DNA from 4 places in the Tardiphaga sp. GW822-FHT04G09 genome. Region 3 is predicted to be linked to each of the others. Evidence: predicted binding sites of a transcription regulator. Region 3 holds the regulator's gene; each other region holds the start of a gene.
The links. The regulator PhoB, encoded in region 3, activates phosphate uptake and scavenging genes when phosphate is short. The targets are predictions, from matches to a motif close to TGTCATNNANCTGTCAT.

Region 1 (2,200 bases), on a different contig from region 3:
CTTCGACATGGGACTGGTGGTCACGGTCGACCCAGCCATCCGACATGCTGCCGATGGCGGTGATTCGGTAGGCGACGTCCTTGCTCACGGGGCCGCCGCTGTCCACGGCGATGCGGCGCTCCATATTGGTGTCGAAAGAGATCTCTGCCTGATTACGCGGCACCCACAGCGGCAGTTTCGAGACCACATTGATGGCGCCGCCAATGGCGCCTTCGCCATACATCACCGAGGCAGGACCGCGCAGCACTTCGATGCGCTCCGACGACCAGGTGTCATAGGGGAAGGTCAGCGTGCCGGACCCGACATAGAGGCGGGTGCCGTCATACAGTGTCATCACCGTGCCGTTGCCGTTAAAGCCGCGGGTGTTGAAGGCGATGCTGCCATTGCCGGGCGCCGGCTGGGCGGTGAAGCCGATGGCGTTTTGCGTCACCGCGGCGATGATGTTTTGCTGGCCGCGTTCGGCCATGGTCTCGGCGGAGATCACTTCCACGCTGGCCGGCGTTTGCAGGCGCGTGAGGCCGAGGCGGCTGCCGGTCGATGTCGTGCCGGTGAGGTTGAGCGTCGGCGCTGCGAAGACCGGGCCTGTCGGCGCGGCGACCGGCGCGCCCGTATTGGCGGCAATGTTGCGCTGCTGCCGCGAGCGCGCAGCGCGCGTGGGCTTGCCTGATGTCGTGCGGCGTACCCGTGTTGGCGTCGCGGTCGGCTGAACTACCACGGGATCGAGTACGTGGTGCGATTGCGCAGGTCGTAGCGAGCCTTCAGCGGGCACAAGGAAGCAGGACAGTGCGACAGAGGAAAGCAGAGCACTGCATCGCTTGGATGCATGGGAGACGGAGGTCATCTACAGGACTCGCGGTTACGTGGCACGTCACCGCAAACCAAGTCGCCCCGCCGCTTTCAAACAGGCAGTGTGACTTCCACCAGGACACCCCGCCCAATGTGCTCGCGTGTGACCACGACTGGCGGCAGGTCTCCTGGCTCGCGGGTCAATGCCTGTTGCCGCCTTCCCAAGTGAACACCCAGTGGCTCTTGGCGCAGGCTCGCCGCTTACAGTTGCGGGGGCAGCCGCGGAATCGGGGATCCCCTCACCGCATTCCCTTTTGATCCCCGAAGGGAACCGTCCCGTTCACGTTAAGGTGAAATTTCCAAATGTGTCAATCTAGTCGCCAGTCATTCGCAACTTGCGCCGACAGGTGTTGATATTGCGCATCACCTGTCATCGCGGCGTCAAGCGATCTGCCTAGCACCATGGGTGTCAAAGCCAGGATCAGGAGTTCGCCATGACTTACAAGTTCTCGGCGTTACATATGTCCCGCCGCCGTTTTCTCACGCACTCAGCTGCAGCAGGCGCCAGCTTCCTGGCGATGCCCTATCTCAGCCGCGCGGCGGATCGTCCGGTGGTGTCGCATGGCGTGCAGTCCGGCGATGTCGGGATCAATAGCGGCATGATCTGGTCGCGTGCCGACCGGCCGGCGCAGATGATGGTGGAAGTCGCCACCACCGAGTCCTTCAACAATGCGCGGACCTTGCCGCCGATGGTGGCGCTGCCGGAAACCGATTTCACAGCAAAGCTGCTGCTCGACAATCTGCCGGCCGGGCAGGACATCTTCTACCGCGTCAAATTCCGTGATCTTTCGCATACGGAGATCGTCGGCGAGCCCGTGACCGGCCGCTTCCGCACCGCGCCCGCGGATCGCCGCGATGTGTCTTTCGTTTGGGGCGGCGATGTCGCCGGACAGGGCTGGGGCATCAATGCGGAGGATGGCGGCATGGTCACCTACGCCACCATGCGCAAGCACAATCCGGATTTCCTGATCCATTCCGGCGATACGATCTATGCCGACGGCCCGATCCTGCCTGAAGTGAAATTGCCTGACGGCACGGTCTGGAAGAACACCATCATCGTGCCGGAAAAGGCCAAGGTCGCCGAGACGCTCGACGAATTCCGCGCCGCGCACAAATACAATCTGCTCGACGAGAATGTTCGCGCCTTCAATGCGCAGGTGCCGATCTTCGGCCAGTGGGACGATCACGAAGTCACCAACAACTGGTCGCTCTCCAAGCAGTTGCCGGCGGCCTACAAGGAACGCGACATCACGCTGCTGGCTGCGCGCGGCGCGCGTGCCTTTCACGAGATGTATCCGATCTCGGTCAATCCGGCCGAACCGGGCCGCGTCTATCGCACGCTGAATTACGGGCC
Region 2 (2,200 bases), on a different contig from region 3:
GCAGTGTCGCTGGGCTACAAGACCGACCAGTACAAGCTGCTGGCCTATATCCTGTCGGGTACGCTGGCAGGCTTCGCGGGCTCGCTGAAGGTGTTCGTGGCGCAGAACGCCTCGCTCACCGACGTGCACTGGACCATGTCCGGTGAAATCGTGCTGATCACGCTGGTCGGCGGCCTCGGCACGCTGTTCGGGCCGGTGGTTGGCGCCTTCGTCATCATCGCCATGCAGCAATATCTTGCCGGCTTCGGTCAGTGGGTGACGGTGATCCAGGGCGTGATCTTCGTGGTCTGCGTGCTGACGTTCCGCCGCGGCGTCATTGGCGAAATCGCGCATTACTTCAAGCGGTCGCTGTAGTTCACCATTGTCATACTTCTCCGATCCGGAGGCGGTGGCACGCTATGCAGAAGGCCCGGTGCGGCAGGTGCCGGGCTTCCTCGGCCTGCTGCAGATGGCGGGTATTCTCCTCGCTGAACGGGCACCGGATGACGCCCATGTGCTCGTGCTGGGCGCGGGCGGCGGGCTGGAGCTGAAGGCATTCGCCGAGACACAGCCCGGATGGCGCTTTTGCGGCGTCGATCCATCGGCCGAGATGCTGGGACTGGCCGGGCGCACGCTGGGCCCGCTCGCATCGCGCGTCGATCTCCATGAGGGCTATATCGACGGCGCGCCCGGCGGGCCGTTCGACGCGGCGACGTGCATCCTGACCCTGCATTTCATCCCGGAAGAGGAGCGTCGACGCACGCTGGCCGAGGTGCACCGGCGGCTCAAGCCGGGCGCTCCCTTTGTCGTCGCCCACCATAGCTTTCCCCAGGGCGAGGGGGAGAAGGCCAGGTGGCTGTCCCGCTACGCTGCTTTTGCGGTGGCATCGGGCGTACCGGCCGGCAATGCGGAGAACGCGATCTCGGCGATCGGCGAACGCTTGCAGCTGCTGTCGCCGGAGCAGGACGAAGCCCTGTTGCGAGATGCAGGCTTCACCGACGTCGCCCTTTTCTATGCGGGGTTCACGTTCCGGGGCTGGGTCGCCTACAGGACGTAACCGTCGAGGGCTGCGATCGACCTTCTTTCGCAGCACGAATGGCGAAATCGCCTGTGAATTCAATTACTCGCTCTAAATCCGGGCACTGCCTCAGGAAAAGCAGGCTGTCATAAAGCGGTGGATGACCGGGTCTAGAAGGTGTGCGATTGCTCGCCTTGGCCGGAAATGCTTTATGACGTCCGTGTGACGGGAGCCGCGAGCCGGGTCCGGTCCCTGCGTTTTCCCGAAGACCTGGATGATCCTATGCTGCGCTGGTTCCGCTCCTTTCTGCCCCGGGAGGAGAGGTTTTTCGACCTGTTCGCCCGTCACTCCGTGGCGGTGGTGCATGGCGCGGAAGCGCTGGCGGGGATGATGGAAGGCGGCGATGAGACGCCGGTCTATTGCCAGCGCGTCAACCAGTTCGAGAATGACGCTGACGCCATCACCCGCGAGGTGCTGACCGCCGTCCGCCGCACCTTCATCACGCCGTTCGACCGCGTCGACATCAAGAACCTCATCACCGCGATGGACGACTCCATCGACCAGATGCAGCAGACGGCGAAGGCTGTGATGCTGTTCGAGGTGCGCCAGTTCGAGCCGCCGATGCGGGAGATCGGCATCCTCCTGGTGGAATGCGCCAACCTTGTGGGCCGCGCCGTGCCGCTGATGAGCGCCATCGGCGACAATGTCGGCCTGCTTACCGCGATCACCGAGGAGGTCGGCAAGCTCGAGGGCCGCGTCGACGATCTGCACGATATCGGTCTCAAGGAGCTCTATCTCAAGCACCGCGATGCCAACGCCATGGATTTCGTGGTCGGCGCCGAGATCTACAAGCACCTTGAAAAGGTGGCCGACCGCTTCGACGACGTTGCGAACGAGATCAACAGCATCGTTATCGAACAAGTATAGGGCAGGGCTATCAGGTGGACGCCACGCTCGCCTTTCCGGTGCTGATCGGCCTTATCGCCATCGCACTGCTGTTCGACTTTCTCAACGGCCTGCATGACGCTGCCAATTCGATCGCGACGATCGTCTCGACCCGCGTGCTGCGGCCGCAATATGCGGTGCTGTGGGCGGCGTTCTTCAACTTCATCGCTTTTCTGGTGTTCGGCCTGCATGTCGCCAACACCATCGGCACCGGGATTATCGAGCCCAGCGTCATCGATCCCGCGGTGATCTTCGCGG
Region 3 (2,200 bases):
TGCGGCGGTAGATCCTTTTGACACATCCAGTGCGGCGTAAAAGCCGGACGCGAAATTCGCGCCCGGTGAGCGCTAAAGGATTCTGACCGCAGGGATTTTTGAAGTCTCAACTCGCAGCGCTGCCCGGTCAGGCTGGCGCTCACGAAGGGAAAATGGCGATGACGGTAATGACATGGACCGACGATCGCGTCGAACAGTTGAAGAAACTCTGGGAAGGCGGCCTCTCCGCCAGCCAGATCGCTGCGGAACTCGGTAACGTGACCCGCAACGCCGTCATCGGCAAGGTTCACCGCCTCGGCCTGTCCGGCCGCGCCAAGAGCCCCTCCTCGGCAGCTCCGCGGCAGCGCAAGGCGCGCCCGGCACAGCAGATGGTGCGCGTCGCCCGCCCGATGGCCCGCGGCAACACGGCATTGGCCCATAATTACGAAGTCGAGGCCGAGCCCGACCCGATCGCCTATGACAATATCGTGCCGATCAGCCAGCGCCTGTCACTGGTCGAACTCAACGAAGCCACGTGCCATTGGCCGATCGGCGATCCGTCGAGCCCCGAATTCTACTTCTGCGGCGGCAAGGCGCTGGCCGGCGCTCCCTATTGCGCACATCACTCGCGCATCGCCTATCAGCCGGCCAGCGACCGCCGTCGCGCGGTGCCGAAGCCGACGCGCTGAACTGGACGTATCAAGCCAAATGCCCGGCAGCGATGCCGGGCATTTTTCGTTTGGCACTTGCTTGCCTCGCCTAGCGAAGCCTCGCTTCGCCGGGCGGGGAGACGTCGGTCTCCGCATGCGAAGCATGAGGGCATCGGGTGAGAGCGACGCTCCACAGACGCGTAGGATGGGTAGAGCGTAGCGAAACCCATCGCTGTCCTGCGCATGGGACGATGGGTTTCGCGAAGACGCTCTACCCATCCTACGATTCCTGCGCGTGGCGGAAACCTACTCCGCCGCCTTGTCGAAGCGGTCATCCAGTGCGTAGCCGGCACCGCGCACGGTGCGGATCGGGTCCGGCTCACCGGCGGGATTGAGCAGCTTGCGCAGGCGGCCGATATGCACGTCGACGGTGCGCTCATCGATATAGATGTCACGGCCCCAGACGCTGTCGAGCAACTGCTCGCGGCTGAATACGCGGCCCGGATGTTCCAGGAAGAACTCCAGCAGGCGATATTCGGTCGGACCGAGATCGATCGGACGGCTGGACCGCACGACGCGGCGCTTGTCGCGGTCGAGTTCGATGTCGCCGAAAGCGAGCACAGTGGCGAGACGCTCCGGCGCGGCACGCCGCAGCAGACCCTTCACACGCGCCAGGAGCTCTGGCACCGAGAATGGCTTGACGATGTAGTCGTCGGCACCGGTGGCAAGACCGCGAACACGCTCGCTCTCTTCGCCACGCGCCGTCAGCATGATGATCGGCAGTGCCTTGGTTTCGGGCCGTGCGCGCAGGCGGCGGCACAGTTCGATGCCGGACAGACCCGGCAGCATCCAGTCGAGCACCACGAGATCCGGCACACGCTCCTTCAAGCGGGTGTCGGCATCGTCGCCGCGAGCTACGGTTTCTACGTCGTAGCCCTCGGCATCGAGGTTGTAGCGCAGGAGCGTCGTGAGTGCTTCCTCGTCTTCAACCACTAAAATGCGCGCGTTCATTGCCATATTGATCAATACCCTCAGTGACGTCCGACAAGCCCTAGATCATGATCCGAGCGGAAGACCGGCTTCCCCTTTTCCGCATCATGCTTCAGGCCGTCGGCGTATTCGCGAAGTTGGTCATGTCGCCCTTCGGACGTTTGTCGACCATCTGCTGACCCTCGATCATGTAGAACACGGTTTCCGCGATATTGGTGGCGTGGTCACCGATCCGCTCGATGTTCTTGGCGCAGAACATCAGGTGGATACAGAACGAGATGTTGCGCGGATCTTCCATCATGTAAGTGAGGAGTTCGCGGAACAGCGAGGTGCAGATGGCGTCGATTTCCTCGTCGCCCTTCCACACCGTCATGGCTGCCGGCAGATCGTGCGCGGCATAGGCGTCGAGCACCGACTTGACCTGGGTGGTCACGAGGTCGGTCATGTGCTCGAGACCGCGGATCAGCTTCAGCGGGTGGAAGTCGCTGTCGAGTGCATTGACGCGCTTGCCGATGTTCTTGGAGAGATCGCCGATCCGCTCCAGATCGGTGGCGACGCGCAGCGCGCCGACGATCTCGCGC
Region 4 (2,200 bases), on a different contig from region 3:
CTTGCCCGCAACAAATACGGGCCACCAAGGCCGACTCAGGGAGAAAAGCGGAATGCACGGACTTTCAGTTCTTCGCGGTGTGGCGAGCGCATCGTTTATCGGAGCGCTGCTGTTGGCGAGCCCCAATGCCATCGCACAGACTGCGAACTATCCGAACCGGCCGATCACGCTGGTCCTTCCTTTCGCCGCCGGCAGCGGCACCGACACCACAACGCGCCTGATCGCCAAGGAACTCGGCACCGCACTGAACGCCAACACCGTGATCGACAACAAGGCCGGTGCCAACGGCTCGATCGCCGCCAGCTTCGTCGCCCGCGCACCGGCCGATGGCTATACGCTGTTCGTGACGACCAACACGACGCATTCGGCCAATCCCTATCTGCTCAAGAATATGAGCTACGATCCCATCAAGGATTTCACCCCGATCGCGCGCACCGGCGACCTGCCCTTCATGCTGGTGATCAATCCCGAGATTCCCGCCAACTCCGTGGAAGAGCTGATTGCGCTCGCCAAGAAGGAGCCGGGCAAGTACTCCTACGCATCGGGCAGTTCGTCGGCGATCGTCTCGGGCGCGACCTTTGCCCGCCTCGCCAAGCTCGATCTCCTTCACGTGCCTTACAAGAGCTCTCCACCCGCGCTCACCGATGTCATCGCCGGCCGCGTCAGCATGATGTTCGTCGACGTGCCCACCGGCCTGCCGCACGTCAACGCCAAGGCGCTGAAGTCGCTCGCAGTGACCACCAAATATCGCTCCAAGCTGCTGCCGGATCTGCCGACCATGGACGAGGCTGGCGTGAAGGGCTTCGACATCACGTCATGGCAGGGTTATCTCGGCCCGGCCAACATGCCGAAGGACATCGTCGTCAAGCTCAACGCGGAAATCCGCAAGATCGTCGAGCGCCCCGAGATCCAGAAAGACCTCGCCAATCGCGGCATGGAAGCCTTCTCCGGGACGCCGGAAGAATTCGACGCCTTCCTGAAGGATCAGCTCAAAGTGTGGGAGAAGCTGATCACGGACGCTGGAATCGAGAAACAGTAGGGTTGGTCTGCCGACTTCCCGGGTGTCGTCCCCGCTTGCGCTGGGACGACAGGGGAAGGTTGTGACCTAACCCGCAGCCTCGGCGACCCGATGCCGCAGGGTTTTCCCGCCCGGTCATCTCCTCGTCATGGAACTGTCAGCGCAGCGTAACTCCCGCGCCTCAGAACACCGCGCATGGTCACCACAAAGGAGACAACCATGCGCAGCACATTCCTCTGCTCCGTCGCTTCCCTCGTCATGCTCACATCCACCGCTTTCGCGCAGACGGAAGGTGAATTCCCCGCCAAGCTCGCCGGCCATGCCGTGTTGCCGGCCGCCTCGACCATCGACGCGCCCGCGGATGCGCCGAACGATCTGAAGACCTCGGGCAAATACACCACCGGCAAGCGCGTCGACGCGCTCGGCACAGTGATGGGCAAGTCCTATGAGCGCGCCACCGGCATCTCGCTGCCGATGAAGGGCCAGCCGCTGCAGGGCCATTCCGGCATCAAGGTGATGCCCGACGGTTCGTTCTGGGTGCTGACCGACAACGGCGCCGGCTCGCGCTACAATTCGGCCGACTACATGATCTATCTCAATCACCACAAGATCGACTGGAAAAACGGCAAGGTCGAGCGTCAGGCCACCGTGTTCCTGCACGATCCCGACAAGAAGGTGCCGTTCCGCATCGTCCATGAAGACACCGCCAAGCGCTACCTGACCGGCGCCGATGTCGACACCGAAGGTTTCCAGATTATCGGCGACAATTTCTGGATCGGCGAGGAATTCGGCCCCTACATCATCAAGGCCGACAAGACCGGCAAGGTGCTGGCCGTGTTCGACACCGTCGCCGACGGCAAGCCGGTGCGTTCGCCGGATCATTGGTCGGTGCAGTCGCCAGGCGCGCCGGGAGCCACCTACACCACCGTCAACCTGCGCCGCTCCAAGGGCTATGAAGGCTTCGCCTCCTCGAAGGATGGCAAGTTCCTCTACGGCCTGCTCGAAGGTCCGATCTGGGATGCCGAGAAGAAGGACTGGGAGAAGGTCGACGGCAAGGAAGCGTCGCGCATCCTGGAATTCGACGTCGCCAACGAGAAGTTCACCGGCCGCTACTGGCAGTATGTGTTCGAACAGAACGGCAATGCCATCGGCGACTTCAACATGATCACCGCCGACAATGGC

Region 1: AC1RLZ_RS19255 (alkaline phosphatase D family protein) is a predicted target of PhoB. The motif match lies at 1,215-1,231, and genes of this name have one in related genera.
Region 2: AC1RLZ_RS03235 (DUF47 domain-containing protein) is a predicted target of PhoB. The motif match lies at 1,209-1,225, and genes of this name have one in related genera.
Region 4: AC1RLZ_RS22295 (esterase-like activity of phytase family protein) is a predicted target of PhoB. The motif match lies at 1,163-1,179, and genes of this name have one in related genera.

Annotation. Positions count from the first base shown of each region.
Region 1 covers NZ_JBXAMO010000011.1:88,148-90,347, reverse strand. Annotated here, with positions in the region: gene AC1RLZ_RS19260 (TonB-dependent receptor) at 1-841, opposite strand, end outside; cobalamin riboswitch at 948-1,135, opposite strand; gene AC1RLZ_RS19255 (alkaline phosphatase D family protein) at 1,281-2,200, shown strand, end outside.
Region 2 covers NZ_JBXAMO010000001.1:672,109-674,308, forward strand. Annotated here, with positions in the region: gene AC1RLZ_RS03225 (branched-chain amino acid ABC transporter permease) at 1-354, shown strand, start outside; gene AC1RLZ_RS03230 (class I SAM-dependent methyltransferase) at 362-1,036, shown strand; gene AC1RLZ_RS03235 (DUF47 domain-containing protein) at 1,280-1,924, shown strand; gene AC1RLZ_RS03240 (inorganic phosphate transporter) at 1,939-2,200, shown strand, end outside.
Region 3 covers NZ_JBXAMO010000014.1:115,968-118,167, forward strand. Annotated here, with positions in the region: gene AC1RLZ_RS21705 (GcrA family cell cycle regulator) at 159-668, shown strand; gene phoB (phosphate regulon transcriptional regulator PhoB) at 936-1,640, opposite strand; gene phoU (phosphate signaling complex protein PhoU) at 1,732-2,200, opposite strand, start outside.
Region 4 covers NZ_JBXAMO010000015.1:91,407-93,606, reverse strand. Annotated here, with positions in the region: gene AC1RLZ_RS22300 (Bug family tripartite tricarboxylate transporter substrate binding protein) at 53-1,039, shown strand; gene AC1RLZ_RS22295 (esterase-like activity of phytase family protein) at 1,238-2,200, shown strand, end outside.